DNA from 2 places in the Alteromonas sp. MTD1 genome. Region 1 is predicted to be linked to the other one. Evidence: riboswitches for the same ligand, from Rfam matches in the RefSeq annotation. Region 1 holds a riboswitch; the other holds the start of a gene.
The links. A riboswitch is a leader RNA that binds a small molecule or an ion and turns the genes downstream of it on or off. The one in region 1 is predicted to bind thiamine pyrophosphate.
Positions count from the first base shown of each region.

Region 1 (6,158 bases):
GCCGCTGGTAATGAAGTAGTCGTTAACGGTGTCTTGCCATTGCGCATGACCACCTTTTACTAAAATCGCATTTGCACCGCCTTCAAGCAGTGCGTGCGCCGCTGCTTGTAGGGTTTCAGTACTGTTTACGGAAAGCCCGGTAAGCTCACAAAGCTCATCCGTATTAGGTGTTACCAAATCCACAGTGCTTACTAGTGTGGAAATAGTGTTTTCACTTAAGTCAGTTAACATTGCGCCCGTTGAGGTGCGAAGCACGGGGTCCCATACCACAAAAGGTCGTGGGGTTTGCATCGACTGTATTCGCGTACACAGCAATAAGGCTTGCTCATCGTTAGCAATGGCACCTATTTTAATTGCTGCGGGCGTACCCTCGTGTTCAAGCACTTGCCACTGTTCGTTAAGTATCGACGCCCTAACAGGTACACTGTTTACCATCATCGTGTTCGACTGCACGGTGATTTGCGTAGTAATGGCACATGCGTGTACGTCTAAATCTGCCAGCGTAATGGCATCGCGGGTTATTCCCGCGCCGCCACTAGAGTCAACGCCACCCACGCACCATACGGTAGGACGTTTTTCACTGTGCGTTGTCATGGCAGTTCAACCTTGCTGTCGGCACTGTGATAAAGCTCGGCGCCAGATGCGTTGAAGGCCTTTGCCATGTCTTGCATACCTTGGCTTTTTACTTGTGCCTGTTCTGCTGCGTTTTGCTTAGCCTCAGCTTGTTTAGCTACTTCTTGTTTCGCCTGATTTTCTCTTGCCTGATTTTCTTTCTCTACGTCACGCACTTCCTGTGAAATTTTCATGCTGCAGAACTTTGGGCCACACATTGAACAAAAGTGCGCAACCTTTCCAGATGCTTGTGGCAAGGTTTCATCGTGGTATGCACGGGCAGTATGAGGGTCTAGAGCAAGGTTGAATTGGTCTTCCCATCTAAATTCAAAACGCGCTTTCGACATGGCATTGTCGCGTATTTGCGCACCTGGGTGACCTTTTGCTAAATCAGCGGCATGAGCAGCAATTTTGTAGGTAATTAAGCCCTGTTTTACGTCTTCTTTATTAGGTAAACCTAGGTGCTCTTTAGGTGTTACGTAGCACAGCATGGCGCAGCCGTACCAACCAATCATGGCTGCACCGATACCTGAAGTGAAATGATCGTAGCCTGGTGCAATGTCGGTGGTTAAAGGGCCTAGTGTGTAAAACGGTGCTTCATGACAGTGGGTTAGCTGTTCTTCCATATTGGCTTTAATCATGTGCATAGGCACATGACCTGGGCCTTCAATCATTACCTGAACATCGTATTCCCACGCAATTTTGGTTAGCTCGCCTAACGTACGCAGTTCAGAGAACTGTGCGTCATCGTTTGCATCGGCTACGCTGCCGGGGCGAAGGCCATCGCCAAGTGAAAGCGACACATCGTATTGCGCGCAAATTTCACAAATTTCGCGGAAATGTTCATATAGAAAGCTTTGCTTGTGATGGCTTAAACACCATTTCGCCATTATAGAGCCACCGCGAGACACAATGCCGGTAACGCGTTTAGCGGTTAAATGCACGTATTCAAGCAGTACGCCCGCATGAATAGTAAAGTAGTCTACACCTTGCTCTGCTTGTTCAATAAGCGTGTCTTTAAACATGTCCCAAGTGAGGTCTTCGGCTACGCCATTTACCTTTTCAAGGGCCTGATAAATGGGCACGGTACCAAGGGGAACAGGACTGTTGCGAAGCAGCCATTCGCGGGTTTCGTGAATGTTGCGGCCGGTGGACAAATCCATAATGGTGTCGGCACCCCAACGGGTAGACCACACCAGTTTTTCTACTTCTTCTTCAATAGACGAAGTAACCGCTGAATTACCAATGTTGGCGTTAATTTTAACCAAGAAATTGCGCCCGATGATCATAGGCTCAAGTTCAGGGTGATTAATGTTGCATGGAATAATGGCGCGCCCAGCCGCAACCTCATCACGCACAAATTCTGGGGTAATTGTTTCAGGTAAGTTAGCACCGAAGTGTTCACCCTTATGCTGCTGTGTAAGCTCAGCGCTTGTTATAGCTTGTCTGCCCATGTTTTCACGAATGGCAATGTATTCCATTTCTGGCGTAACAATGCCTTGGCGCGCATAGTGAAGCTGGGTAACGTTTTTTCCCGGTTGCGCTTTACGTGGTTTACGCTCTCGAATAAAACGGAAATCTTCGGTGAAGATATCGTTTTCTCGTTCTTTAGCGAACGAAGACGATACACCGTTAAGCGTTATCGTGTCGTTTCGTTCGTTTATCCAAGGCTGCCTTAGCGGCGCTAACCCTTTATGAACATCTATAAACTGAGCCGGATCTCCATAGGGACCTGAGGTGTCATAAACCGGAATAGCGGGGTTAGGCTCAAAGAGTGGATTTTCTTCTGTACCGCCAACCAAGCTGTCGTGCTGATGAATATGGCGCATGGCCACATTGATATCGGCACGGCTACCGGTTTCATAGTGACGAGTTGAATTTGGGTACGCTTCGCCCGCTAATTCATTGATAAATTGTTGCGCTTTTTGGCGCTGTTCGCGTCGAGTAGACATAGCATTTTGGCCTTTTGTTTAGGTTTGAAAATGCTTGTCAGGAGTGAAGGAGAATATAACGCAGGATTGAAGCAAGAAAGTTGTCGCGGTATGTGGCTTTTTGCGCGGTGGAAAACCAAGGCATCAAGATGTAAAGACATCCAAGCCACAGTGGCAACGCGTGCTAATACAACAGCACAACAACATTTCAACTTCAGCATTATATTTTCTTGTTCCCTTCGCAGGTATTAGCCTGATCAGGTTCAACGGATCCCGCTTTCGCGGTCTCAGCTTACTGGATATCCAGTGAAGCACTCCGACAAGTAACTTGCTTTTTACTATATAACCAACGCCCAAGATAAAACAAGAGGACGTGTAAAAGTTATTATTAAAAAATCATTATGTGCGCAACACGTTATCCTGCGCTTTGCTGCCCTTCTTTGTAAAGCTGAAGGGCAGTTACTGTATCTTGATTACGTTCGCTTATGGCTGACAACAGCAATAAGTCTTCTTTTCGCGCTTTCATTTTGGTCGCTTTTAACAACGCTTTTTCGGCAAGTACGTCGTCACCTGAGTTAAACGCTACTTGGCCAAGTGTTGAATATAATGCAACGTTTTCTTCGTCTTGTTTAATCCAGCTTTCTAGCAGTCGTAGTGAAGGTGAAGAGTCTGGAATATCAAGCTGTGAAAACAATGGGAAAAGTTCAGTGTTCGGGCCACGCTTTTGCCACTCAACCAAAAGCTGTTGAGCGTCGGCATGCATGCCTTGATCAAGCAGTTGTTGCACGTAAGCCGCGCGGTATGCGTCGTCATGGCGTAGCTTTCTAGGCAGGTTTTCCCAGTAGCTCTTAAGCTCTACAGCACCTTGTTTGCTGGCAATTTCGGCAAACTTACCTTTAGCTATACGCTTGCTCCATGCGGTGTAGGCATCTTTAGGTAGTGCCTTGCGCCAACCTGATAAGTTTTCTTCCAAGGTTTGCCATTTGCCAAGCTCTGCAAGGGTTTGCGCTTTTAACTGAACGACAGGCTTGCTGTCGCGCTCTTGCTCGTCAAGCGCGTCTAGCTTTTCCAGCGCCTCTGCATGTTTGTTATCTACTAAATCAATACGTGCATGCATTACCGTGGCAGCTACTTTAGCTGTAGGAAAGTCGGTGGCTTGTGTTAAAAAGTAACGCGCTTTCGGTAGGTCGCCATTCGTAAACGCAATTTGTGCCGATGCTAAGTAATTTACACCTTCAAAGTCACCGTTAGTGGTTTTGCCAAGGGCCTTCTGCGCTGTGTCTAAATCGCCAGCGGCCATGGCATGTAAACCATCGTAAAAAGCGCGTTTACGCTTGCGGTCGCCCAAACTACCAAACCACTTATGCGAGCCAGTAATAAGACTTAACGCCCACAGTGTTACTCGTGATAACACGTACCAAGCTACAAGCGCACCAATCAGCAAAATACCGAAGCTGATAATATTCATTTCAACGGCGGTATCACCAAGAGTGAATAGTACATAGCCTTGATCGCCTAACAGCATGGGGCCAATAATCAATGCGGCTACGAACGCGGCTAATACCGCAAGGGCAATAGCTAACCATTTCATAGTACGCTTGCTCCTTGACCAAATACTTGTTTAACACGGTTGTCTAACAGTCTTTCTAGCGGCTTTTGCGATACAAGTTCACTTGGAATAGGGCGCGAAACATCGGTTTTCAATAAGTTCTGTAGCGCGCTAACAAAGCCACTTACTTGGCTAGCTTCAATATCAAACTTTTCAATAAGTATGGTTTGAGCGTATTGAAGTGATTGATTGTAAAGCCCTGCATCGCCCCTAAGCGCTGCAGACTGTGCGTGCATTAGCTGCAGGCGAAGCTGCTCTTTTACTAAAAACTGCGCTTCTAAAGACAGTACGGGTTGTACTGGACCATCTATGGTTTTGATGGTGAGGAAGTCGTCTACCAAAGAGCGCCACACTTTTGCCAAGTTGTCTTTCCAATCATCGGCAGACTCTGACAACGTATTGTCTTCGCCGTTAGCATCAACAGGTTTCTCAAATGTGTCTAAAGGCAGTTTATCAATTTGTGCAACCATGCCGGTTAGCGCTAGTGCAACAGAGCTTGGCGATACTTGTTTTAATTGCTGCAACGTTTGAATATCTTCAGCAACAGCTGCACGAACAGGAAGTACAGACGGGTCAGCTAGCGACTTTAAGCGTTTGTCAGCATTTACTAACAAAAGGATGGCAGTGCGAACATCATTTTCCAGCCAAAGTTTTCTACCTGCCATGCGAACTAAATAGTCGGCTTCGGCAATTAACCAATCGGCAGGGCGGCGGCCTTCCATATTCTGAATTTGTTCAAGTGCCGATTCAGCCTGTAGCGCAAGCATATCGTTTTGCTTTTTAAGCGCAGCTACCGTCTCTTGAAGGGCGCTGTTGGTTTGTTTAACTTCGCTAAGCGAGTTAGCAAGCGTTGCTCGGTCTGCCGCTAGCTGTTGTATTTGGGTGGCGGTGTTTTGCTGGGTTGACTGAACGTTGTTGTGAGCAGATTGTTGTTTGGTGTAGTACCAATAGCCTGCGCCGGCTAGGGCAAGTACCGCCAATAATAATATGAAAACCACAAACCACAGTAGTCCGTTACCCGAAGACTTTTTAGCACTTTTGGAAGCTTTGTCAGCGTTAGTTGCAGTCGACTCGATAACGTCTTTTTCTGAACTTACGTGAACAAGTTCCTCATTATGAGGGCTGTTATCTTTATTGTTGGCCATTCAATACTCCCAATTGTCCTTTACCCAAGCGATAAGTGCTTGGTCGGTTGCGCGATGACATATTTGAACGCGCGAAGCCCCTAATCTGTTGAGTGACGTTGCTATGCGTTCACTTACGGTTACCCATGGTAACGTTAGCAATGCATTGCCATAGTGCGAAATAAGTTGCGTCGCCATGGCCTCGCTTGTAGCGATAATGCCGCTAACGTCGGCAATTTTCCACCGTTTTGTGTACACAGGCTGCGTAAGTAGCTCTCTTTTGTATACACAAAATGTGCTAATAATTCTTCCTTCTCTAGCTAAGCCCTCAGCTATTGCTTGCCGGCCGCCTTCACCTTTCATAATAACTACATGTTGAACATTTGCCTCATTGAAATAGTGCATTGCCACTATTCCCTCTGAGGTGTGTGACTCTGGGGTAACGACGTTCTGAGCAGCGTTTTTGGGTAACCCTTCTCGCAGTTTTCGTGCTGTAGCGTCGCCAACAGCAACAAAAATTGGGTAGCTATCGTGTGCAGACACATAGTCTTGCATTGCAGTAAGTACGGTTTTTACGGCGTACACGCTAGTCACAATCACCACGTCTATAGCATTTGTGGTAAGTAATAACAGCGCTGCTTTGTGCTCTGAAACCACTTGAACTATATCTGTTGTGGCTACGCCCACTGCGTTAATACCTGCAGCATCGAATGCTTTAGCAGTGGTATTGAGTTTGGGCAATGGGCGTGTAAACAGTAACATAGCGTATGGTATGGCTCTTAAGTTAGCTTAGTTATACAGCGCTTTAAGGATGTCACCTGCGCCCTGCGCTAACAGTGCTTCGGCTACTTCAACGCCTATGCTCGTAGCGTTATCTCGCGG
Region 1 is NZ_BTGG01000006.1:76,102-82,259, forward strand. Features, by position in the region: gene thiE (thiamine phosphate synthase) at 1-594, opposite strand, end outside; gene thiC (phosphomethylpyrimidine synthase ThiC) at 591-2,564, opposite strand; TPP riboswitch at 2,761-2,872, opposite strand; gene ACGHAV_RS09425 (heme biosynthesis HemY N-terminal domain-containing protein) at 2,959-4,134, opposite strand; gene ACGHAV_RS09430 (uroporphyrinogen-III C-methyltransferase) at 4,131-5,297, opposite strand; gene ACGHAV_RS09435 (uroporphyrinogen-III synthase) at 5,298-6,038, opposite strand; gene hemC (hydroxymethylbilane synthase) at 6,066-6,158, opposite strand, start outside.

Region 2 (6,158 bases), on a different contig from region 1:
CTTGCAGCGCGTGCACAGACTCCATGCCACTAGTTAAAGCGCTTAGAACGTCTTGTGTTATTAGTTTTTCACTAAGACCTGCATTTGCACGTTGATAATGCGCAATAGCAATAAGGTAGGGCTGCGCATCACCAAGCTGTCGATACCCTGAAGCAAAATGAAGCACCTTTTTAACGTATAGCGTTTGCAAACTTTCTGACAAGGAAGAAAATGTCGCACTGGCGTTTATTGCTGTTTGGAGGTTCTGTAACGTTACCGTGAGGGCACGAGCGTTGTGAGTTAAGGGCAAAAGTGCCATTGCGCTTGTTTCGCCACTGGCTTTGTTGGGTTTTCTGCCTGTATCAACAATAGAGAATTTATTAGCCTCCCAGAATGCATGTAACTCCTGTGTTGCACCGTACGACGTAGATACGGCATCCACACCTTCGCTTTGAGCCTCTTTAATAATTTGTTTAAGCATATTACTGCCCAGTCCTAGGCTTTGAAGGTGAGGTATAACTGCAATGCGATTTATTCTCCAGTAATTAAGTAAAGCCGTATCTTTATTAGCGCTCAAAAGTGCTAATCTTTGGGCGCCTAAATGGCCTTTAGGACGACGCTTACCGTCAGCAATATCAGAAGCCAGTGGTGCTAGTTTTTCTCCGCCTTCTTTGTTTACGATACAAGCCGCAACAATTTGATGTTCTATTCTAAGTACTGCTAGCAATGTCTCTGGGCTATCATAAATTCGCATGAAATCGTCAGGAGTCGTCTGATAGTGCGCTGAAGCAAGTAGCTGCATTATGCTACTCACATCCTCTAAAGACAGTCGGTTAATTTCTTCAATTGAAAACACAGCATGTTGTATCTCTAAATCGTCGTCTCTTTTAGGGCTAAGAGATAGTGAGCTGTTGAACAAACAGTGCGACGTAAGGAAACGCTCGAGTAAATCGTTGTCATACCAGCGTATTGGGCTGGTTAGCGTTATATGGGATACCGTATTACTATTACTTTCCAAAGTCGGCATAAGCTTAAGCATAAAGCCGCTACCGCTTCCCTCGTACCCTTGAAGCGTAGTACTTAATAACCAATGATGATGATGGGAAATAAATGACTGCAACGAAGGTAAAGGTATAGAGGCCGCTTCATCAACAATTAAAATATCCCATTGTTCGTCATGGTCGTTAACCAATCTAGGATCGTCCGGCGCTACCCATTGCAAGGTGCCAGAATCTAGCTCTAATCGTGTTTTTCTTGAAGAAATAGTTAAACGTTGGTCATCGTCGTTAAAAGGAAGACGTTGTAGTATATTCGCAATGTTTTCTATGTTGCTGCTGGTAAGCAGAATGTTTTGCCCTTGTTTTAACAAGTGAACAGTAAATAAGCCTAAAAGAGAAGACTTACCTCGCCCTCTAGGCGCGGTAATAGTGGCATTAAGTGCTTTCTTATTGTAAAGGGTAAGTAATTTGGCAAATGCTTTTTGTTGATCGGCCGATTTGAACGGCAACGCAATATTTTGCTTGTCTGTGCTTGCTGCCAGTTCGTTGTTGTCTGGAATAATGGTTTCATTCTCGTTATGAAAACATACCCATGGTTGCAGCTTAAGGTGTGTTACAAAATAGCGCAGATATCGACTGTACTTTTGCTCGTAGCCAAACGATATAAAGTCTAAATTTACATTATTAGGCCACTTTTCTAGGTCAGGACACAATAAGACCAAACAGCCACTTTTCTTCACGGTTCCAGCGACAGCCATCAAAATACTGGGCCTAAATACACTGCGGCAATCTAAAATAGCAATGTCCCATTCGTTTCCCAGTAAATTCTGTCGATTCTTACCCTTTAACTTAGCACTGTCGAAGGTGTTTACAGTTAACTCTGCGGGTAATTGTGCTAATAACGCAGTGGCCTGTTCATCAACAAATGTTTCGTTACCGTTAACAACAAGTAATCGCCTATGCACATGGGCGTTTGACTGTGCGTTTTCATAAGGAAAATGAAGCCAATTACGTAATTCGTTTAGCGCCATAGATCTGATTTTTCGTTATACTTAGCCATATAGTAGCGATTTATAAAGAGGAATTCGAATGCGCTTTCTTTCTCGGCGTTTAGTGATGCCAAACGACCTTAACTATGCCAATTCACTTTTTGGTGGGCGCGCGTTGGAATGGATAGACGAAGAAGCTGCCATTTGGGCAATTTGTCAATTGGAAACCAATTGCCTGGTAACAAAGCACATTGGTGAAATTAGCTTCGAGTCTCCGGCATTACAAGGCGATATTGTAGAATTTGGATTAGAGACAAAAGCAGTAGGTCGTACTTCTATAACGGTAAGTTGCTTGGTAAGAAACAAGGCAACAAAAAAGACAATTTGTTTTGCCGACGATATTGTGTTCGTAAAAGTAGATCCTGAAACTCGCCTTCCAACGTCTCACGGAAAAACTTTAGAAGTTCTTAAGGCACAAACCGACGATGAAGTTCGTAGGCTTAATATGAATATCGAAGAAAGCTAAGCGTATATGTTATTTCTAATATGAAGTTAGCTTAACGCTAACTTCTCTTGACGATGTTTATCTAACTGGTAGACTCCGTCGCAGTTTTTGAGTGCGGCAGCTTAGCCGTACTCACGTTACCAAGGGGTGTCCGTTTTCGGTCTGAGATCCACATTGTGGGAACCCTTACACCTGATCCGGATAATACCGGCGTAGGGATGGTGCACAATTTAGCCTAATCACCTGCCGTTAAAGCCGGGTCTTTTTTCTTAAGAAGAATAAGAGATCCCATGTACAAATCACTTTTCACACTTTCATTAATTGCCAGCTCGGTTTCTAGTTACGCTCAAAACATTAACGAAAATGCTCAAGCAAATAGCGCACTGCCAAAAAACATTGAGCGCGTTGTTGTAACAGGCGATTTTCGCCAAACTACGTTAGACCAGCTGAGTGCTAGTGCTTCAATTGTTGACCAAGAGCGCCTTCGCAGCAGACAGCCTTCTCATATCGACAGTGTGTTAAACAGTATTCCAAATGTTAATTTTGCTGCTGGTGCTTCGCGAGGACGTTTTATTCAAATTCGCGGTATTGGTGAACGCAGTCAATTTGCTGAACCTATTAACCCTTCTGTTAGCTTTATCGTTGATGAATTCGACTTCTCTGGGTTAGCCGCTGCTGGCATTATTTTCGATACTAAACAGCTAGAAGTATACCGAGGCCCTCAAGCCACACTTTATGGAACGGGGGCATTAGCCGGAGCAGTAAAGCTTACAAGTAATGAAGTGGGTGATGCTGCGCCAGATTATGTGGAAGCTCGAATTGGCAATAAAGATAGCTACCGTGTAGAAGCGGCCACGGGCAATGATATAAACAGCGATTGGGGATATCGCGTTGCATTAGTGCATAACCGCAGTGATGGTTTTGTTGAAAATACGTTTTTAGGTAGAGACGACACCAATAATATTGACGAATCGGCACTGCGTTTTGCTTTAGAAGGTAACGTTAGCGAACGCACTAAGCTAGCTTTAACCTATCGTTGGTTCGATATAGATAACGGCTACGACGCATTCTCATTAGATAACGATAACAAAACGCGCTCGGACGAGCCGGGTTTCGACGAGCATCAAACCCATGCAGTGAGCGTACGCTCTACAACGTCTTCAAAAGCGGGCGACTTAATTCTTATCGCAACACATGCGTCTCATAATATTGCGTATGGCTACGATGAAGATTGGACGTTCACCGGCTTCCACCCATTTGGCTATACCTCTTTTGACGCTTATTTCAGAGATGTAGAAACACAAACCGGTGAAATCCGATTTGTTTCATCTGAGAGTGCTGCTTTGTTTGATGGCATGACCGATTGGACACTGGGCGCATTTTATAAAACCACTGAAGAGAATTTGATTCGCCAATACACCTTCGCAGACGGCGACTATGCAAGTACCTACGAGCCAACCACTACGGCGCTTTATTTACAGACAGAAACCGCGCTTCAAGAAAACCTGACATTGGTGGCCGGCCTTCGTTTAGAGAATTATGACTTCGACTTTATCGATAATAACGGTTTAGGCCGTGCATTCGACACCAATATGGTGGGCGGTAAAGTGGCACTGCAATATACAGCCGGTGACCATTTCTACTATGCAAGTATTTCGCGCGGCTTCAAAGGCGCTGGCTTTAACCCAGACAATCGTCTTCAAGACAATCAACGTTTCTTTGATGAAGAGTACAACTGGAATTATGAATTAGGTGTGAAAGGACCGCTGTTTACACCGTCACTAACAGCACGTGCCGCTATTTTCTTCATGGATAGAAAAGACACACAAATAAGTGACTTTGAAGTCATTGAACGTGAGGATGGTAGCTCGGGTTTTGCAGACGTTATTGCCAATGCTGATGTGGGCGAAAACAAGGGAGCTGAACTAGAGCTTTCTTGGATTGCGAGCGATGCGTTTCGTATAGATGCCTCGGTAGGTTACCTAAGCGCGACATTTGAAGGTTACACGCTTGCTGACGGTACTGTTATTGATGAACAACGCCAGGCGCAAGCACCTAAGTGGACCGCTAACGTATTTAGTGAATATGCGTTTACCGACAATCTACTGTGGCGCGTCGATGTAGACTTTAAAAGTGAGTACCGTTTCTCAGATGGCCATGACGTAACGTCACCAAGTTTTGCTTTGGTGAATTCAGAACTGGTGCTATTTAGCGGCGATTGGCAAACTTCATTATGGGTACAAAACGCGTTCGATAGAGAGTATTTCACACGTGGATTCGGCGGCTTTAGTAACGACCCTCGCGATGAGTATGCATTCGATGAGCCGTACTTTCAAATTGGCAACGGTCGTCAGTACGGTGTTACGGTTAAGTACGAGTTCTAGGAGGCGTTATGCACGTTATGGTTGAGTTGTCGCTTTATCCATTGGTGAACGAATACATTCCACCTATCCAAAACTTCATTGATAGGTTAAACGGTTATGACACCATCACTGTCTCGACTAGCTCTACGAGCACGCAAGTGACAGGTGAATACGGTGAGGTAATGGGTATTTTGGGTAAAGAAATGCAGCGTACGCACGAAGAGGTGGGGCAGGCAATATTTGTGGCTAAGTTCCTCAACTTTGACGCGATGCAGGCAAGAAAGTCGTAATGGCCGATTTCCTAACAAGCTTTTCAGAGCAAATTGCTGCCACTTCACTACTAGAGTGGGTGGCAGTAGTGCTTGCCATTGGTTATGTATTATTAGCCGCTTTGCAAAATAGTTGGTGCTGGCTGTGTGCTTTCGTGAGCACGGCTATCTATACCTACTTGTTTTGGCAAGTAACTTTGCCTTTTCAGTCAGCATTAAACTTCTTTTACATGGTAATGGCGGGTTATGGCTATTATCAGTGGTCAAAGGGGGGGAGCGGTTCAGAGAAAAGCGCGATTATCCACTGGCCATGGTGGGTACATAGTTTGTTAGTGCCTACCTTATTGTTGCTTGCTTGGGGCTTGTCGATAATGGCTAGCTCTCAGTTCAATAGTGACTTTTTACTGCTCGATGCAAGTATCAACTTGCTAAGCGTCATAACTACCTTTATGGTAGCCCATAAGATATTGGAGAACTGGGTGTACTGGTTCTTCATCAATATTGCTTCCGCCTTTTTATATTTTCAAGTGGGTTACGCACTGTCTGCCTGCTTGTTTGCAGGCTATGTCGTTTTCTCAATATTTGGTTACTATCAATGGATGATGCAGTACAACAAGCAGAGCAGAAATGTTGAATATCCTCCCGCTTCTGCAGAAGGCGCTTAGGCTTTCCGACAATGCAAAAATCACCAAGCATCCCTCAGGCGCGGTAAATGATGTTTATCGCGTTCAGGATGAAGGAAATGACGATACATCTTCAAGCGCAGACTACGCAGTAAAATGGCTGGGTAACGACACTTTCAGCGGTGTGAATCGTACTCACCAGTTTGTACTTCAACAACAGTTGCATTCGCTTGATATTGCTCCCCGTGCCATTTGGCTAAGTGATGATGAAACACTATGGGTAGAGCAATGGCAACCAAATATAAAAGTTGCGCAGGCAAAACCTGAAACCCTTGCTAATGTACTCGCTCGAATCCACCAACTGCCAATTACTGCAAGGCCATTGAATCTTATTGAACGCTGGCAACACTATATCCATGTCGCTAATTTGGC
Region 2 is NZ_BTGG01000004.1:138-6,295, forward strand. Features, by position in the region: gene ACGHAV_RS06065 (GNAT family N-acetyltransferase) at 1-2,008, opposite strand, end outside; gene ACGHAV_RS06070 (hotdog domain-containing protein) at 2,067-2,492, shown strand; TPP riboswitch at 2,605-2,707, shown strand; gene ACGHAV_RS06075 (TonB-dependent receptor) at 2,762-4,855, shown strand; gene ACGHAV_RS06080 (hypothetical protein) at 4,864-5,124, shown strand; gene pnuC (nicotinamide riboside transporter PnuC) at 5,124-5,768, shown strand; gene ACGHAV_RS06090 (phosphotransferase) at 5,731-6,158, shown strand, end outside.
Region 2: another riboswitch for thiamine pyrophosphate. It lies ahead of ACGHAV_RS06075 (TonB-dependent receptor); the one in region 1 lies ahead of thiC (phosphomethylpyrimidine synthase ThiC).